DNA from 2 places in the Roseibium album genome. Region 2 is predicted to be linked to the other one. Evidence: riboswitches for the same ligand, from Rfam matches in the RefSeq annotation. Region 2 holds a riboswitch; the other holds the start of a gene.

Region 1 (9,859 bases), 330 kb from region 2:
GGCAGATCAGTCCGGTTACATCATGTACAAGGTCGATTTCACGGACAGAAAGTCGCAGCTTCATATCGACATCATCGAAACCGGAGAGGAATTCTCCAAGCTGTTCCGGGACTGGGCGCAATTTATCGCGGATGGTGTGATCGACAAGTCGGAAGCCCGCAAGCTCCTCAAGATCAACCAGGATGTGGTCAGGACACTGATGCGCATGAGGTCAGACCTGATTTCCCAGATCGATGATCCGGATATTCCGGACGGGACGCCCTGACGGGACGGCCATTCGTGCCCGTCGAGCTTTTGGCCGACTCCGACCCTTTTTCTCCAAAGGCCGGATAACTCGGCGCCAGGCCCGGAAATCTGGATAGATGCGATAAGGATGTGAACGAGCCGGGCAACTTCGGGAGCGCTAAAGCCGGCTGATGGCGTCCTCAGGTCCTTCCACCGTCAACTCCACGCCGTCTTTGGTGTAGTCACGGGCAAGCACGACCAGCCCCAGACTGTCGACCCGGCGCTCGAGGTCCGAGCTGAGTGCAAAATCAGCACTGACTTTCCTGGAAAGAATTTTTCGATAGGGCACCAGCTTGGCATTGGCAATGGCGTCCTGGGCGGCGCCGGAATAGGCACGGGCGAGACCGCCACCCCCGAGTTTGGTCCCGCCAAAGTAGCGCACGACCAGCACACCGCAATTGATCAGTTCGGCACCTTGCAGAACCCTGAGGGTCGGCATCCCGGAGGTTCCAGCCGGTTCACCATTATCCTTTCCGCTTTCCTCGATCCCACCGTTATCGAGAAGTTTGCGGTGCGCCGTGACCACATGATTGGCCTTCCGGTGTTCCTTGCGCAGCTCGTCCAGTCTCCGCTCGAAATGATCGAGTGGTACCAGGTGCGCCAGGAACCGGGATTTCCGGTCCTCCAGGAACCCCTCGTATTCGGTTGCAACGGTGTTGAAGGACATGAGACCTCAGGTCGGCATCATGAAATGCTTCGACAGCTTCAGTGCCTGGCCCTGATAGTTGGAGCCGATGCCTTCGCCGTAGAGGCTCGCCGGACGTTCGGCCATATGCTCGTAGACCAGCCTTCCGATGGTCTGGCCGTGTTCGACAATGAACGGCACGTCATGCGAGCGCACTTCCAGAACGGCCCGCGATCCGACACCTCCGGCTCCTGCGTGGCCGAAACCGGGGTCGAAGAAACCGGCGTAATGAACCCGGAATTCGCCGACAAGCGGATCAAAGGGCACCATCTCGGCCGCGTAGTCCGGCGGTACGTGCACGGCTTCCTGACTGACCAGGATGTAGAACGCATTCGGATCGAGGATAAGTTCACCCCTGTTACGCCGGTAGATCGGTTCCCAGAAATCGAGCGGATCCTGCGCACCGACCGCATCGACGTCAATCAGGCCCGAATGGTGTTTCGCACGATAGCCGATCAGGCTGTCCGGTCCGCCACCTTCCAGATCAATGGAAAGCTGAACCCCACCGCCGATGCGCTCGTTTCCGCCGCTCATCAGGGTTTCGGACTTGTGAATTTCTTCCAGTGTCGCATCGGGTATCAGTGACTGGCCCCGGCGAAACCGGATCTGGCTCAACCGCGAGCCACTGCGCAGGAGGATTGGAAAGGTAAGGGGTGAAATTTCCGCATAAAGGGGACCTGCATATCCCGCCGGAACGGTATCAAACGCAAGGCCGTTGTCCGTGATCACACGGGTAAAGACGTCAAGACGCCCTGTGGAACTCTTCGGATTGGCGGTTGCTGAAATGTCGGCTGCCAGGGCAAGAGCTTCCTGCAGCGGAACGATATAGACACAGCCTGTTTCGAGCACGGCGCCGTCCTCGAGGTCGACGGTATGAAGTTTGAGTTCTTCCAATCGGTCAGCGACCCGGATTTCGGGTCCGGGCAGGAAGCTTGCCCTGACACGATAGGCGACTGCGCCAAGCCGGAGATCGAGACTTGCAGGCTGGATCTGTCCGCTGACAGGTGGCGTTGTCGCGGAGATTTCTCCAGCTGCAAACATGGCCTTGATGATCCGCTCAGGCAGAATGCCGTTCGCTGCAAGAGTTGCGCTTCCGTTCAGGTCCTGACCTGCTGTCACGTTCATGAGAATTCCCGTCATCTTTCCAGAGGAGAATCCTTAAAGGATAGGGTGGCCCACGCCAACAGGCTTTGTCACGCGGCAGGCACTTTCGACAAAGATGATTGACCGGTGACGCGTTTTCCCGTACGACAAACGCACTTCGTGGTGATTTGGGCCGGCCGGCTTGCAGCCACGTTAAACAAGTTGCTAAATAGGCCGGAGGTGCGAACCCCGGTCTTGAGGCTGGGGTTTTTTGCGTTTGGAGCGAACAAGAAGATGACTGAGACCACCAAGACCGGAAACAAGAACTGGCGTCCTGAAACCACTTTGGTTCACGGCGGCACCATGCGGTCGCCTTTTGGTGAAACCTCGGAAGCCATGTACCTCACCCAGGGCTTTGTCTACGACAATGCAGAGGCTGCGGAGGCACGGTTCAACGGCGAGGACCCGGGCTTCGTCTATTCACGTTACGCGAATCCGACGGTCTCCATGTTCGAGGACCGCATAAAGGCGCTGGAAGGTGCCGAAGCCGCACGTGGAACCGCCAGTGGCATGGCCGCTGTCAATCTGGCCCTGATGGCCTCCGTCAAGGCCGGTGATCATGTGATCGCAGCCAAGGCGCTGTTCGGCTCCTGTCGCTATATCTGCGAAACGCTGTTGCCGCGTTTCGGTGTGGAGAGCACCCTTGTCGACGGCACGGATATCGAACAGTGGAAAGCTGCGGTGCGTCCGAACACGCGGGCGCTTTTTCTGGAGAGCCCGACCAATCCGACGCTGGAAGTCATCGATATTTCAGCGGTAGCAGATATTGCCAGGGAGGCCGGTGCACGTCTGGTCGTCGACAACGTTTTTGCGACGCCGCTTTACCAGTCGCCCCTCAAGCTTGGCGCCGATGTGGTCGTCTATTCGGCAACCAAGCACATTGACGGCCAGGGCCGTTGCCTTGGCGGTGTGGTCCTGTCCGACGAGGAGTGGATCACCGAGGAAGTCATGCCCTTTGTCAAGCACACCGGACCGCACATGAGCCCATTCAATGCATGGGTGCTCATGAAGGGGTTGGAAACGCTCCATGTTCGTGTCGCGCGCCAGACAGATACAGCCCGCAAGATCGCGGACCATCTGGCCGGGAAGGCCAAGGTCAAACGATTGGTCTATCCGGGCCGCGACGATCATCCGCAGGCAGAACTCGCCAGGCGTCAGATGCGTGCGGGCTCGACGATGCTCGCACTTGAAGTTGAGGGAGGCAAGGAAGCAGCCTTCCGTTTCACCAATGCACTGGACATCATCCGGATCTCCAACAACCTCGGTGACGCAAAGAGCCTGATCACGCATCCGGCCACGACAACGCACCAGTCGATCGGAGAAGAAGCGCGTGCAGAACTTGGCATCACCGATGGCATTCTGCGCCTGTCCGTTGGCCTGGAGGATCCGCAGGACCTCCTGGAGGATGTCGAAAAGGCCCTCAACGCAGTTTGAGGCTTTGTCCCGACCGGCTGAAAGAGATTTCCTTGCCTCGACCCGAATTGAAGGCAGGGAAAAAGGAAGGCAGGGAACAACAGGCTGTAATGTCGGATGAGGTTGAGTTTTCCAGGTCTGGGTTTCCGCAGCATTCAGGCCTCGACGATTTGCAAATGGCGGGCTAGGCGAGACCGGTTGCAGTCGGTCTTGGGATGACCGCCGCTTGCGACAGAGGAAACCATTTCGAAAAGCGCTTGCAAACGGCGATTTCACCCAGCAGCTTTATTGTCTCGCTTTTCAAGGCCGCCGCGAGCGGCAGGTCGCCCATCCAGATCTCCATCATGTGCCTGGACTGGCATGTGATGTAGGCATTCACATCCTTTCCCGGGTCCTGATGACACAGATCGACATCATCCTCGGTGCAGACCAGCCACCAGGTCCCGAACTGGTCCAGATCCGGAAACTGGAAACAGAGGACAGTTTCTCCATCCGGCAGCTGATCCAGCAAGATGTTGCGTTGAATGTCGAACATCAGGAAGGTCACGTCGACATCGTCGTCATCCATCTCATCACGTGCCCACCGCATACCCCAGACAGCAAGTGCGTCGACAACCGATGAAAGTTCCTTGCCTGCGGGTGTCAGCCTGTATTCGTGCCCGCGTTGACCGTTGATCGGGCGCTTGGTGATTACGCCACAGGCTTCAAGGTCCTTCAGCCGGGTGTTCAGAACTGTCGGTGAAATCTTCGGAAGTCCGCGCTGCAGACTGGAAAATCGAGAACTGCCAAGCAGGAGTTCGCGCACGATAAGGATAGACCACGGGTCGCCCAGAATTTCGGCCGTTTTCGCGATCGGGCAGAATTGTCCGTATCTTTTCATTGCGCTCCTTCGTGAGAAAATCTTAGGACGAACAGGCCAACTACGCAATCCGTAGTTCGATACTACGCCTGCTGAAGTATCTCCGACCTCCGACATCCAATACCTGAATTGCATGGATGAAATCAGTGAAGGCGCCCGATCATTGCATCGATGCTCTGCGCCTTTACGCAATCGGAGACCCGAAATGAAACGTCCGGTACTGTTACTCTATGGCATCGTGAGCTATGCCGCTTTCAATATTTCTTTCCTGTATCTGGCAGGGTTCCTTTTGGATGTCGGTGTTCCGAAGTCCATCAATGAAGGCAATGTCGCATCCCTTGGAATTGCCGTGGTCACAAATTTCGGGCTGATTTTTCTGTTTGGCTTCTTTCACAGCCTGATGGCGCGGCAGTGGTTCAAGAATTGGTGGACCAGGTTCGTTCCGGTTGAAGCCGAGCGGAGTACCTATGTTCTTCAGGCTGCGGCGTTCCTGTCGCTCCTCATGGGGTTCTGGAAACCGATGCCGGCAGAAATCTGGTCCGTCACGGGTTGGAGTGCGGTAGCCGTCTATCTGGTCTTCGCGATTGGCTTGACGATTCTTCTGTTGTCGACATTTCTGATCGATCACTTCGAACTGTTCGGCCTGCGCCAGGTCTGGTCTGCAGGGAGGGGTTCCTCGATGCCGTCGCCGCGGTTCCGCACCCCGCTGCTCTATAAATTGGTGCGTCATCCGATGCAGTTGGGCGTCATGCTCGCGTTCTTTGCAACGCCTCATATGACCGTCGGGCATCTGTTCTTTGCAGTCGCCATGACCGGCTACGTCCTGATCGGTCTCTATTTTGAAGAACGCGCGCTGGTGCGGGAGTTCGGCGACAACTATCGGGACTACCAGGCTCGTGTCCCAATGCTGCTGCCCAATCCTCTTCGGTTGTTTTCCAGAGCGCCGTCAAAGCACGCAGCCTGACGGCACCCGGATTGCTCCCTCATTTTCCTTTACTGACTGAACTGAGTGCCCAAGATTGGTATCGCCTGGGTACAAAAGCGGGCGATGCGGGCGCAAGCTTCGCGTCGCCCGCATGGCAGACCTCTGTATATGGAGACAATTCAGGCGGCGGCTTGCCCGGTGTCGTTTCGAGGCAATTCATCTTGTACTTCAAGTTGAATTCTGTCAGAGAACCGATTCAGATCATTGAGATATTCGACAGTGATCGATCTGACAGTTTTGACTTGGGACACCAGTTCATGACGATGCAGCCGGAAACAGGCTATCAGGCCTACGTCATCTGCACCTCGCCGCGCAGTGGCAGCACCCTGTTGTGCAAGTTACTGGCTGCAACAGGTCAGGCGGGTGATCCAAGATCCTATTTCCACAATGCGGATGTCGGGGACTGGCAGAGGTCACTCGGACTGGATGAAACGTCTTTCGCCAATGAAAAAGAGCAGTTAACGACAGTCCTTGAGACGGCGCGCAACAAAGGGACTGCCGGGAGCGGAATCTTCGGCCTGAGATTGCAACGCAAGAGTTTCGATTATTTCGTCCGCCAGCTTGCGATCTTGTGTCCGGGCAGGGAAACCCATTCCGGGCGCTTTGAAGCAGTCTTCGGAAAGACGCTGTTCATTCACCTGACGCGAAGCGACAAACTTGCTCAAGCGGTTTCCTTCGTCAAGGCCAGCCAGACTGGGCTATGGCACAAGGCACCGGACGGCACGGAACTGGAAAGACTGGCACCACCGCGCGAGCCGAACTATGACGCGGCGCTGATCCGGGAACATGTTGATCTTATGACTGCCTACGATCTTGCGTGGGCGGATTGGTTCAAGGCGGAGAACATCATGCCGCTCCGGATAACCTACGATGATCTCTCCAGGGACCCGGAAACGGTCATCGAAGAGACACTTGTCCGGATTGGACGGGATCCGGCACACGCGAAAAACATTGATTTGCCCGTTGCCCGCCTGTCGGACGGGGTCAACAGGGCATGGATCGAACGCTTCCGTTCAGAGACGCAATCCGATCCGGATATCCCCGGTCACGACTGACCGCTTCACGACCCTTGGGTCATCAGACCCATAAGACCGGCGGCGCTAATCAGGACGGATCCGCTCACGCGGTTCAGTGCCTTCGGATGCTGCTTGAGATGCCCGGCCAGACCGTTTGCACCTGCCGCGTACAGCATGACGAACAAAAAATCGAGAAACGTCATCGTCGGGCACATCAGCATAAGTTGTGTAACCAGGTCCCTTTCCGGGTCGATGAATTGCGGGAAGAAGGCGGTAAAGAAGATAAGCGCCTTGGGATTGCTGAAGGCGACCAGAAATCCCGCTGTGAAGAGACGTGTGGGTTTGCCGCCAAGATGGCTGTCCGGTTCCGGTTTTTGCAAGGCAGGAGCGTGCCATGCGCGCCATCCCATGTAGAGCAGAACCCCGACGCCTGTCCATTTGATGATCTGGAAGGCAAGTGCGGAATGCGCGAGCACGACACCAAGGCCGATTGCGACGAGGATCATCTGGATCATGTTCGCACTGACATCGCCAAGGGCCGTGAAAAGTGTTCTCCGGGCCCCGAAGTGCAGAGAGTGCACCATGCCGAGAAGAATGCTTGGACCCGGGGTCATGGTCAGCAGGAGTGATGCGGCAACAAAGGCCAGCCAGGTTTCGAGGGACATGAAGTGTTCCGGTTGCGTAATGGATTGGAAGTTCAATAATTCTCAGATATAAAAAACATAAGAAAATAACTTCAGGTTATGTATTTATGAGACGATCGCCCGAAGCCGACATCCCGATTACAGTTGCCAGAGCGCTGAGGTTTATCCAGACCTCGGGAAGTGTATCCGTTGCTGCACGTTCTCTCGGCATCAGTCAGCCTGCGATAAGCAAGGGTATTGCGCAGCTGGAGGAGCGTCTGGGGACGCAACTGTTGCGGCGGGGCGGAAGGCCGATCCTTCTGACAGAGGAAGGAACAGCGCTTGCGGAATACGCTGAGCGTGCTGACCTTGTTCAGGAACAGGTGCTGCGTAAGCTCGATGATGCCAGGAACAACAGGCAGGGAAGCGTCAGGCTCGGGTCTTTCGGGTCCTCTGCGTCATTTCATATCCTGCCGAAGACACTGGCGGCATTCGCAAGGGCCTATCCCGGGATAAACGTCGAAATCCAGGAATATCCGGACATGGAACTTCGTCAGGCTCTGGAAGAGGATTTCGTCGATCTGGCGGTCTTGTCCCTTGGGTCGGACGAAGGTCTGGATGTCATTGAAATCGCAAATGACAAGCTTGTCGCATTGGTGAGCGCGGATCATCCCCTGGCAGACAGAAACACGCTCAAAGCCGAAGATCTTGCGGGGGACCCCTTCATCATGACCAGAGGCGGCAGCGGCCCGTTGGTCGAGGACTGGTTCATGAAAACCGGACACACACCAAGGGTGGCTCACACGATCCTGCAGGTGAACTCGATAATCGCGCTGGTCGAGGCAAATCTCGGCGTCTCTGTCATCGCGGAGCTTGCGCTGCCCGAAACGCCCGGCAAATGCAAGGTTCTGCCGCTGGTACCCGACGCACCGCGATCAATCGGCTTCGCACGCAAGGAAGACACACCGCGTTCGGCAGCGGCAGCCAGGTTCTGGAGTTTCTGTCAAAGGTTTTCGGCCTGAACACCTCCCATTTGAATGTGTTTTCGACCGCTTCTAACGGTCGAGCGACTTTACGCCGATCATCACGCGTGCGCCCGCCGAAACAAAGCAGACAGCTGCAAATGCCCACGCCAGCACTGGAAACCAGTCAGGCAGCAAAGCCATCAGCAGGAACAGGGCGATCGTCTCGGTACCTTCGGCCAGACCGCCAAGATAATAGAGAGATTTCTGACCCTGCCTGTCGGTTGAAAGCCCGCGGCGCTCCGCCATGATCGCAAAGGCCAGAAACGCAGAGCCGTTGGCGTAGAAACTGCAAAGGAGTGCTGCAGCTGGCAAGGCATTGGCAGCCGGGTCCTGGAGCGCAAAGGCCAGCGGAATGACGCCATAGAAGACAAAATCGAGCGTAATATCGAGATAACCGCCCAGGTCGGTTTTCCGGGTCGCCCGCGCAACGGCACCATCCAGACCGTCTGCAATGCGGTTGAACGCGATCAGGACAAAGCCAAGGAGAAAATAACCCGCAGCAATTGCGACCGCGGCCCCCATTCCCATTGCGAATCCGACCAGCGTGACGAAGATTGGACCGACACCGGCATTGGCAAGAGCGAGGCCCAGGCGGTTGAGGAGCGGGTCGATCAAGGGTCGGATACGGGCGTCGAACACTAATTGAGGTTCCTGACTTGGACAAATCAGCGCTGTAAATGCAAAATCCTTTCGGAAATCACAAGTAAGTCTCTTTCACGCTTATGTCATTCGCCCTATAAGCCCTTCCTGAAGTTGCGGATAACCGCCCCAGGATTGAAGGAACAACCGTGTCAGGCAGTTACAGCGCCATTACGCAGGGAATCGAAGTCTCTGTCGAGCCGTTTTATCTCGACGATGAATCGAAACCGGAAGAGAGCGAATTCATCTGGGCGTATATGGTCGAGATCCACAATAGCGGTTCCGAACCGGTGCAGTTGAAAACGCGGCACTGGCAGATCACCGATGGCTTCGGCCGTCTGGAGGAAGTAAACGGCGAGGGTGTTGTCGGGGAACAGCCGGTGATCGAACCCGGCGAAACATATGAATATTCGTCACATTGCCCGCTTTCGACCGACAACGGTATCATGGCGGGCTCGTACGCCATGGAACGGCCGGACGGCAGCCGTTTTCACGTCGCCATCCCACCATTTTCCCTGGACCTGCCGGACGCGATCCGCAGCCTGAATTGACAGCGCTCGCCGGTTCGCGGAGCATATCGTCAGCCCCGCGGTCAACCTTACCGGCACACGCTGAACAGCTGGGTCAGACCTTGCGGTGACGGGCAATCGCGCCGCGTTCGATGGCCGCAACAGTCAGTTTGTCGAGGCTAAAACGGTCGCGAAGCATCTGCAGGACACGGAGTTCTTCCTGTTCGACGTGTAGATCGGCTGCAGCAACCTCCACCGCCAGAGCATAGGCAGTATCGTAGAGTTTCGCAGGCAGGACGTCGCCGACCAGTTCCAGGACAAGCGACAGGCCGTTTTCTTCCTGAAGGATGTCGCCACACCGTTGTGCGGCCGGAATGATCCTGTTTTCGTTGTAGGTTTCAAACACCGGCAACATTTTGATCATGTCACCGATCGTGGCCAGTTCCTTGTCCGTCATAGCGTTGTCTGACGCTGACACAATCACCATCACGTAGATGAGGGCTTCCTGAACGCTGATCGGTTCATTGCTAGACACTATTCAATCTCCAGTGCGCCGGTTTTGGGCAAATCGAAGGCCCGGTTTATAGGGTTGTCAGGAAAGCTTCAAGTCACGGAAAGGCGACTATCGATTGACGTTTGCGTCGTGCTTTTCTAGTGTCGCGCCGCAACATACGGCT
Region 2 (9,859 bases):
CCATCGTATTGAGTTCGGTGACGCCGTCATTTTCCAGGGAGCCGGTGCCGGATACAAAATCCGCGATGGTATCGATCGCAGATGCTTCTAGAGCGGCACCCTTGGTGAAATCACCGCTTTCGTCCTTGCGACCTTCTCCGAGCAGAAGGCGCACGCCGTCAATTCCGAACTTGTCGAGCTTGTCTATCGCTCTCAGAACAGTCAGACGGCGCCCATCGTTCTCTTCACCGCCAAGCCCGATGGACTCCAGAACGCCATCGAGAACCTTCCGGTTGTTGACCCGGATGACATACTGGCCGCGCGGAATGCCGAGGGCTTCCATCGTGTCGGCCATCATCATGCACATTTCCGCGTCCGCCTGGACGCCCGGAGCGCCGACCGTATCGGCGTCGAACTGCATGAACTGGCGGAAGCGGCCCGGGCCCGGTTTTTCGTTCCGGAACACCCAGCCCGCGCGGTAAGTGCGATAGGGAAGCTGGATCCCGTTGATGTTTTCCGAGACATGACGGGCGAGTGGTGCGGTCAGGTCGTAGCGCAGGCTCATCCACTGCTCGTCTTCGTCCTGCACCGAAAAGACACCGGCATTCGGCCGGTCGGTATCGGGAAGGAATTTGCCGAGGCAATCGGTATATTCGAAGGCAGGCGTTTCGACCGGATCGAAGCCGTATTGCTCGTAGACCGCCTGGATCTTGCTGATCATCTCATCCGTCGCGCGGATGTCGTCGGCAGAGCGGTCGACAAAGCCCCGCGGCAGGCGGGCCTTCAGTTTGTTCGGTTTTTTGGCCATGAAGTCGTCAGATCCCGGCGAGTTCCTGGCCGATTGCTGTCACATGTTTGTGGCAACCGGCGCTAAGACAATTGCGGTTGTCCTAGACGAAACGGCAGTTGAGAGCAAGGTTCGCGAAGGCGGGATCCTGAGGAGCGGACCCGGGGGTTATTCTGCCGGCCGCGAAATGCCGTCAGGTTTGCCTTGTTTGCATCACACTTACGGGTAAAAGGAGCGGACCGGGCATCGTGGTCCATGAAAACGAGCAATGAAGGACGTGTACTTGCCAGCGTATGGCGCGTCTTTGCTTGTATTTAACACATGGAAGGCTATGGTCCGCGAAATTTTCAGACGAGCGGCACGTCCTTTCACCCGATCGACGGGATGAAGAAGACGAACAGGGTTGAAACATGGAAAGCGCAGCCAGCATTGCACAAGGCACGGATGAGGGAGGCTGGGACAGACCCCGAGACGCTTCCGGATTGCGTGCGGCAGAGCTGAGTGTCGTGCTGCCCAGTTTCAATGAAGCCGGCAATATCCCGATCCTCATCGATCTGCTCGACAAGGCCCTTTCAGGCATTGCCTGGGAGGCGATCGTGGTCGACGACAATTCACCGGACGGAACGACCGAGGTTGCCCGAAAGATCGCGGGTGTCGATCCGCGCGTGCGGGTTATCCGGCGGATCGGGCGCCGCGGACTGTCCGGCGCTTGCATCGAGGGAATCCTGTCGTCGTCAGCGCCGTTTGTCGCCATCATGGACGCCGATCTGCAGCACGATGAGACGTTGCTGCCGAAGATGTTTGCTGCAATCAAATCCGATGACACTGATCTTGTTGTCGCCAGCCGCAAGGTGGAAGGCGGCACTGTCGGCGAAGGCCTGTCCGCCATTCGCGCGTGGGGTTCAAATATCGCGAACGGGCTGGCTCAAAAGCTCCTGAACGTGACCTTGAGCGATCCGATGAGCGGTTTCTTCATGGTGCGCCGTGACAAGGCGGAGGCGCTCGCACCGCGTCTGTCGCCCCAGGGCTTCAAGATCCTGCTCGATCTGGTATCCAGCGCCAACGGTACGCTGAAGATCAAGGAACTTCCGTTCACCTTCCGTGAACGGCAGCATGGCGAAAGCAAGCTGGACACGCTGGTGACACTGGACTATTTCGGTCTGCTGCTGGCCAAGTACTTCGGCGATATCGTCTCCGTCCGCTTTCTGATGTTCGGACTTGTCGGCGCCAGCGGGCTTTTCGTCCATCTGGTCGCCCTGCGGTTCTTTTTGCTGGGCGGGATGGAATTCAATCTGGCGCAGACGGCAGCATCCTTCGTTGCCATGACATCGAATTTTTTCCTGAACAATCAGCTGACTTACCGTGACCGGCGCCTCAGGGGTGTGAGGGCACTGATCGGTCTCCTGACTTTCTATGCCGTCTGCTCCGTTGGTGTGCTCGCCAATGTCGGCGTCGCCAACCTGATTTACGCCGACCCGGTCTATTGGTGGGTTGCCGGAACCGCAGGTGCCGTGATGGGAGCGGTATGGAATTACGCGGCCAGCTCCGCGCTCACCTGGCGGAGATCGTAAACGGCGGGTATGACCTAACGTGGCAAAGACCGAAGACCTGCCGTATTTCCTGCGGCCGTCGGGACTGGTTCTGATTGTCGGTCTTCTGACGGCACTCAAGATTTTCGCTGCTGCCAATGCTCATCTTGTCGAGGACGAAGCGTATTATCGCATCTGGGGGCTCTTTCCGGCCCTGAGCTACTACGATCACCCGCCGATGATCGGTTGGTGGATTTCCGCCGGGCAGGCGATTTTCGGCGACACGGTCCTGGCCGTGCGCGCGGTGGTCGTCTTCTCGGGCCTGATCGGCTCCCTTGCACTCTGGCGCTCAGCCACGATCCTGTTCGACCGACGCACAGCGGGCTGGGCCGTTCTGTTTTTGAACACCAGCCTGCTGATCGGGATCGGCGGCATCCTGGCAACGCCTGATGCACCCTCCGTTGTCTTCTGGGGACTGACATTCTGGACGCTTGCCGAATTGTCCGTATCAAGAAATCCGAACTGGTGGCTGCTGGTCGGGCTGATGGCCGGTTTCGGCCTGTTGTCGAAATATTCACTGCTTTTCCTTGGGGCCGGCATCGTGCTTTGGCTCATCTGGGTGCCGGAGGCACGACGCTGGTGGAGCACCTGGCAGCTCTGGGCGGGGGGAGCCCTTGCGTTTCTTTGCTTTTCGCCGGTGCTCTACTGGAACCACGTCCATGAGTGGGTGAGTTTTTACAAGCAGTTCGGCCGTGCGGGCAGCGGTGGCTTCACAACGAAATACGTCTTTGAATATTTCGGTGCCCTGATCGGGCTCCTGAACCCCCTGATTGCCATCCTGGCTGCCGCAGGGGTGGTGGTTCTTTTCAAAGCTTTCCGGGCAAGGGACAACGCTGCGTCGCTGATCCTGCTGACGACATTGCCTTTCCTTCTTTACCTGTCCTATCACTCGCTCCATTCCCGCGTTCAGGCCAACTGGCCTGCGCCACTCTTTCCGGCATTTGCCATGATGGCAGCGGTCTTCATGACGTCACCGCGCATAGATCACTTGCTCTGGCGAAAAGTGGCAGTTGCCGGAATCGCGATCGGAATATTCGTCGCCGTTCTGGTGCAGATCCATGCCGTTTATCCGGTCACGGGACAACTCGCCCGCAAGGACCCGACGTTCCAGCTGCGCGGTTGGGACGAGATCGGTGCGGCTGTGGAACAACTGGCCGAAGATGAGAATGCGGCCTACATCCTGACCATGAGCTATGGCCTCAATGCGCAGACCGACTTTCTGATGAAAGACAAACTGCCTGTCATTCAGGTGACCGAGCGCATCCGCTACATCATGACCCCTGATCCGGACGATACCCTCTTTGAGCAACCGGGTCTCTACATCACCGAAAAACGGCGCGACAAGGCCGGCGACCTGCAACGATCGTTCGAAACGGTCGAGGAACTTGCCGTTCTGGTACGCAAGGTGAAGGGCGTGCCGCTGGAGGAACTGGTCGTGTACAAGGTTGATGGTTTGAAGGCGCCGGTTTTTGAGCCGCGGGAGAAGTAGTTGTTTTGCGGAGCCGAGCAATCCGTTTGACTGTGAGAAACAAGCTGCCCACCTGGCGCAGGGAAATACTCGGGGCGTGACGAATACCCGGACACATGGGCATCTGTTTCGCATTCAAGTCTCCTCAATCTGCGCAACAGACTTGCAAAGATCTCCCGAATGACGCAGGGAATTGGGTGAAACATTGAATCACCGACCCGCCTGTCAGACTAGATGAAACAAATAACACTTGGTGCACTGGATTACGGTCTCGCATTCGGCGTTGACCGCGCATTGCGCGACCTTGCGGTCAATGGCCGGCTGAGCGCCATCGGTGCGTTGGTCACCACCGAACTCTGGCCACGCGAATTCAGACCGCTTCAGGAAGTTGCCGAGAAGGTCGGAGACCGCATGCTTTTCGGTATTACGCTTGCCTTCAGCGGCGATCGGGTCCTGCCGGTAAGCACGCGTATGCAGGAAACCTGCGGAGATCGCATGTTCACCCGCGAACAGCTCAACAGGCGCGCTTTCTTCCGTCTGCTGCCCGATGAAGTCCTGCTGGACGAGGCCCTTGCCCAGCTGACGCGCTATTCGGTGCTCATGCAGCGGCAACCGGATTTTGTCGCAGTCCGCGAAGGATTGCTGTCGAGAACATCGATTGCCCGGATTGTGTTCAAGGCGATTGAGCGCGCGGATTTCGATCAGCCGCCACTGGTGATCTCACCGCTTCGGTCCGGCCTCAAGACTTTGCGTCTTGCGCGTCTTGCAAAGGGATTCAATCTTAAAATTCTGCCCTCTGCGGAGCCTTTGCCACAGACCAGCAATGTCGAGGAGCTTCACGAGCTTCTCCTCAATCATTTCGACGGGATGAACGACCGGAGTTTCGTCGCCGCGATCCCCGGAAAGTCCGACGATCGGTTGATGCGGGAAGAACCTCGTAAAAAAATTGCAATCCGCGAATGCCAGTACGAGGTCCTTGCCAGTGACAGGTTTTTTCGGACCATTGACCGCAAGGATGTGTTTTTGAATTGAAAAAACCGCCGGTTCGCGGGATTTTGATCGACGAAACGAAAAAACGGCTCTGCGGGGAACAGAGCCGTTTTTCGTGGAGGTCAGGAAGGGGGGAGGGGCAGCCCCGCTTCCATGACTCTAGATATAGGTATTTTTTTCTTGAACGCACGTGACGGACATCACAGGATTGCGCGTGGCAGGAAATTTTATGTGTCGTGAACGTCCTTTGGCAGGGGGTAGGTGTGGCTGAAATCAAGGACTTTTTGAAAAACAGCTTTTCTTTGGAAGGGCTTGAGCCGGATTTGGCTGTCGGGTTATCCCGGCTCGCAAGGCCGATGAAACTGGCAGCAGGTACAATATTGTTTGAAAACGGCGATCCGGGGAACGGTTGTTATGCCGTTCTGGAGGGTTCGTTGAAGGTATCGCTCCTGTCCGTTGAGGGAGACGAACAACTTCTGGCGGTTCTTGGCCCGGGCGATCTTGTCGGCGAATTGGCGCTGCTTGACGGACGCCCGCGCTCTGCAACAGTCAGTGCGCTGAAAGAGGCTCAACTCGCTTTCATCGACAAGGCGGCCTTCCAGCGGTTCTCCGATGAACACCCGGCGGTTTACCGCCACATGCTGTCGATTGTTGGAAAACGGTTGCGTCATGCCAATGACGTTCTGGCGGCAAGGTCTTTCCTGCCATTGCCGGGGCGGGTCGCGCAGACCCTGCTGCAATTGTCGGAGACCTTCGGAAAAACGTTGGACGATGGCCGGATGCTCATCCACTACAAGCTCAGCCAGGCGGACATTGCCAACATGGCCGGGGCGGCGCGTGAAAATGTCAGCCGCGTGCTGAATGACTGGAAACGTTCCGGGACGATCAGCAGGATATCGGGATATTATTGTCTTGAAGACCGGGAATTCCTGGAGCAGGCGTCCACGCTTTAGGTTTACTTGCCCGGCAAACTGGCCAGTTGCGTCCCTGCAAGGATCGTGGCCAGTGTCTCGGTATTGAGACTGTCCAGAAAGGCTTCCGCCGCGCGCGACATGGCTCCCTTCAGGGCGCAGCGCGGCAGAAAGGCGCAAACGGTTAGCTCCGGTTTGAGGCAGGCGACGACACCCAGATCAGGTTCGATCAGCCTGACGACATCTCCGAGCCGGATCTCTTCCGGTGAGCGTCCCAGGCGAATGCCGCCACCGCGCCCGCGCGTGGTTTTCAGGTATCCGGCCCGCGCAAGCTGGGCGACGATTTTCATGACATGTGATTTGGCCAGTCCGAGCTGTGTGCTCAGACTGTCTACTGTCTGCGGCCTGTCCGTCTGACCGGTGGCCATCAGAATTCTCAATGCAAAATCGCTGGCCTGACTGAGGCGCATGGCTGGGTTCCATAAAACATTCATCAGAGATGTTGATTTTAGCGCCGATGTGTGTCATTTAAAAGATGCATTTAAGATGAATGTTATGGAGAGAGCGATGAAAGCGCGCAGATCCGGTTCAGACAGATACAAGTTACCGGTTCGTCCGGTGAGGGAAACAGGTGATCGCCTGCGCCGGTACGAGACCGTGAACGAGCAATCAATCCAGGTGATGGTGCACACCTTCTATGGCTGTATTCGTGAGCATCCGCGTCTCGGTCTGATCTTCAAAGGTCGACTTGACGGCAAATGGGAAGAGCATCTGCCGAAGATGGAAGCCTTCTGGCAATCCGTTCTCCTGAAGAATGGCGCCTACAAGGGCAAGCCTGTCCCGGCACATCTGAAGCTGAAAGAGGTGGTCAGTTCCGATTATGGAGATTGGCTGTCGATTTTTCGTCCTGTCGTTCGCGAACTGTTCGTGCCTGATCTGGCAGATGAGATCATCGCAGTTGCCGAACGGATTGCACAAAGTCTCTGGCTCGCGACATTCGGCCATGCCGGGTCGTCGCCTCCGGCCGAACTGACATCCCAACAATCGGAATGGAGCGGATCATGCTGGTAGCAGTCGTTCTTGTCGCCGAGGTCCTCGTGGTCGTCTGGTTCGCGATTTTCTCGATAATGCTGGTGTCCATGTATCTGGATTCCCGGCAAATGGAACTGCCGAGGCTCGACACCGCCGGACGAACATTGATCGGCAGTGCGAAACTCGCCTTTGTCACGGGCATGCTGGCACTCGTGGTGCTTACCGTTGTTGAATTGCCGGTCTTTGGATAAGGGAAACGAGAAATGTCCTTGTCGAATTTTCTGCCACGCGGCCTGCCTATCCTGTTGATCTGGGTTGCCGCACCGGCTCCCTTGTGGATCATGGCAATCCTTATGCTGCTGATCTGACAAGAAAAGCTTGTGATCTGCCTGCTTGCCGCTAGTCTTTTCCGAAACTGAAAAGGAGAGGATCAGCGTGAGCGAAGAGCAGGAGAAACCGAGTGGTGACTTGACGCTGCGAACAATGGCGATGCCCGCAGATACCAATGCTGCAGGAGACATTTTCGGTGGTTGGGTACTTTCGCAGATGGACCTTGCAGGCGGCATTGCTGCCGGGCAACGCGCTGAGGGCAGGGTGGTGACCATCGCCGTAGACCGGATGAAGTTCATTCGCCCGGTTCATGTCGGCGACGTTCTTTGCGTCTATACCCAGGTCGTTCGCGTCGGCAATTCGTCAATGGAAATCAGGCTGGATGCCTGGGCGCTGCGCCACCGATACGGCCATCGCGAAAAGGTTACGGAAGCCCATTTCACTTTCGTTTCCGTTGATGATAGCGGCCGCCCCCGGCCGGTCCCGAACTGACATCCTTCAGGCTCACGACCGCTTGCGCTTCAAAAGATCAGCAAACAGATCTTCATCGACGGCACAGGTGCAGCCGTTTGCCCAAAGTCGGAGAAGGTCCTTCAGGCGCCTGATCCGGACCTCTTCTGCAAGAGGCGCCTTGTGGTGCGGCAAACCGCCGATCAGACGCAGGCTCTGGATGCGCATCATCACGCAGTCCTCGGCCGCCTGCTGCCAGACAGCCGTGTCGGCGATTGCGGCATTCGCCGCCAGATGGTCCTCAATCAGAACTGCCGCGCGTCCGGCAAAAGGCTCTTGAGACAAAAAATCCTCCATCGGTTGCCCGAGGAGGACTGGCGCATGCAATCGAACCGCTTCATTGCCGGAATGCCTCTATGAGGTTCCATCCGGCCGCATCCCTGTTGCGGAAACCACCTTGCCCGGTTCGGCAGGTTGGCGAGGGCGCCAGCCCTTCTCTTGATGATGGGATGCTTATGACATGACATTTATGGCTTGGCAAGCCGGACAGGAAAAGTTGATGTTCCGGCACCTACTGGACACGATCGTAATCGATCTTGCCATCAACAAGATGGATGCGGCGCTGCATGCGGGACGCAAGATCCATGTCGTGGGTCACGGCAACAACGGTTGTCTTTTGTGTCTCGACGATCGACTGGAGACTGTCAAAGACCTGTTCCGTTGCCGCTGAATCAAGGCTGCCCGTCGGTTCGTCCGCCAGGATCAGGTCCGGCGAATTGGCAAGTGCCCTGGCCACCGCAACCCGTTGACGTTGTCCCCCGGAAAGTTGTGCCGGCCGGCGGTGAAGAAAGTCCTGCAGGCCAAGATCCACCAATAGCCCGGTGGCGTGTTCGAGCTGGTCCCGGGCGGAAAGCCTGCCGAGTTTCTGCATCGGGATCATGATGTTTTCCAGGGCCGTGAATTCGGGGAGGAGAAAGTGAAACTGAAAAACAAAGCCGATTTTTGCAAGACGCATCGATGCCATCTCGCCGGAGGACATATCCGAGGTGCCGCTTTCTTCAATCAACACCTCGCCTGATGTCGGCTTGTCGAGCAGGCCAAGCAGGTAAAGCAGCGAGGATTTGCCGGAACCGGAAGGTCCGGTGATCGCAACGAACTCCGAATTTCCGATGCTGATATCGACATCCTGAACCAGGGTGACAGGAACAACGGCGGGGAGAATCCGGGTCAGTTTCCTGGTCTGGAGAAGAAGGCTGACATTGCCGGACGGACCAGCCTCGGCCGGGGTCATGTCGCACCCCTGATGATGTCCACGGGATTGAGTTTCGCGGCCTTCCTGGCCGGAATGAGGCCTGCGATGGCAGAGGAAAACAGGGCGAGGAAGCAGGAAAGCACGTAGTGGATATACGAAAAATGTATCGGCAAACGGGTCATCTCGATATCCGTGGTGACCTCGAACTTGACGGTCGCCAGATAGCTTGAAAGCCCGAAGCCGAGCAGGCACCCTGCAAGCGCTCCCAGAATGCCGATCACCAGGCCCTCGAGAACGAAGATCTGCTGAATGTCGGACTCCGGAAAGCCGAGAGACTTCAGTATTGCAATGTCCCGTGCCTTCTCGTGCACGATCGTGGATACGATATTGAATATTCCGAAGCCGGCGACCACCAGGATTGCGCCGACAACCGTATACATGATCGCATTGCGCACGACGAAGGCCTCCATCAGGCCTTCATTGGCTTCCTCCCAGGAGACGGCCTTGTATCCGAGCTGACGCTCCGCGCGCGCGGCGACATCATTCGCTTGTCTGATATCGGCCAGTCTGATCGAGATGCTGTTGATGATGTCCGGTTTTTCCAGAAGTATCTGCACGGCCTTGAGCGGAGCATAGGCTAGGCCCTCGTCGCTGGTCGTGATGCCCGTGTGGAACAGGCCGACGATCTTGAACCGTTTGGCGATGCCGTTCGCCGAGGTCAGCGTGACCGTGTCGCCGAGTTCCGCGCCCAGACGACTGGCAGCCTTGCCGCCAATCACCAGGCCATTCGCTGTCGTATCGAGGGCTTCAAAGCTGCCGGCGCGCATGTCCTCCCGGACTTTGGAAACCAGTAATTCGCGTCTCGGAACCACTCCGACAAGCGTCATGCCAATGTCCTGCCCGCTGTAGCGCAGTACGGCCTGGCCGCTCAGCCGCTGGGCGAAATCGCCAAGCACCCAGTCGCGCAGCGAGGCGATGGCTTCCGTCGGGTTGCGGATGCCGCGCAAATCTTCCAGCGGCCGCAAGCCGTGAAAGGCCACAGCGTCGTACTTTGCCGTTGCCGGTTGCTCT

Evidence for each region. Region 2 has a riboswitch for S-adenosylmethionine ahead of ACO6TI_RS12125 (hypothetical protein). Riboswitches for the same ligand answer to the same signal wherever they lie in the genome.
Region 1: it holds a riboswitch for S-adenosylmethionine, as region 2 does, so the genes downstream of both, ACO6TI_RS13615 (O-succinylhomoserine sulfhydrylase) here and ACO6TI_RS12125 (hypothetical protein) in region 2, are expected to answer to the same signal.

The regions. Positions count from the first base shown of each region.
Region 1 covers NZ_OZ247583.1:2,935,089-2,944,947, forward strand. The annotation lists gene ACO6TI_RS13600 (hypothetical protein) at 1-265, shown strand, start outside; gene ACO6TI_RS13605 (IMPACT family protein) at 404-952, opposite strand; gene ACO6TI_RS13610 (2'-deoxycytidine 5'-triphosphate deaminase) at 959-2,095, opposite strand; SAM riboswitch at 2,224-2,303, shown strand; gene ACO6TI_RS13615 (O-succinylhomoserine sulfhydrylase) at 2,348-3,547, shown strand; gene ACO6TI_RS13620 (winged helix-turn-helix transcriptional regulator) at 3,711-4,406, opposite strand; gene mddA (methanethiol S-methyltransferase) at 4,591-5,349, shown strand; gene ACO6TI_RS13630 (Stf0 family sulfotransferase) at 5,628-6,425, shown strand; gene ACO6TI_RS13635 (LysE family translocator) at 6,431-7,051, opposite strand; gene ACO6TI_RS13640 (LysR family transcriptional regulator) at 7,138-8,031, shown strand; gene ACO6TI_RS13645 (CDP-alcohol phosphatidyltransferase family protein) at 8,065-8,673, opposite strand; gene apaG (Co2+/Mg2+ efflux protein ApaG) at 8,823-9,224, shown strand; gene ACO6TI_RS13655 (tellurite resistance TerB family protein) at 9,298-9,669, opposite strand.
Region 2 covers NZ_OZ247583.1:2,607,960-2,617,818, forward strand. The annotation lists gene hisS (histidine--tRNA ligase) at 1-787, opposite strand, end outside; gene ACO6TI_RS12085 (glycosyltransferase) at 1,177-2,337, shown strand; gene ACO6TI_RS12090 (ArnT family glycosyltransferase) at 2,357-3,844, shown strand; gene ACO6TI_RS12095 (ChbG/HpnK family deacetylase) at 4,058-4,855, shown strand; gene ACO6TI_RS12100 (Crp/Fnr family transcriptional regulator) at 5,077-5,766, shown strand; gene ACO6TI_RS12105 (RrF2 family transcriptional regulator) at 5,769-6,194, opposite strand; gene ACO6TI_RS12110 (group III truncated hemoglobin) at 6,292-6,795, shown strand; gene ACO6TI_RS12115 (hypothetical protein) at 6,786-7,007, shown strand; gene ACO6TI_RS12120 (acyl-CoA thioesterase) at 7,240-7,578, shown strand; gene ACO6TI_RS12125 (hypothetical protein) at 7,591-7,881, opposite strand; SAM-I-IV-variant riboswitch at 7,923-8,046, opposite strand; gene ACO6TI_RS12130 (ABC transporter ATP-binding protein) at 8,108-8,827, opposite strand; gene ACO6TI_RS12135 (ABC transporter permease) at 8,824-9,859, opposite strand, start outside.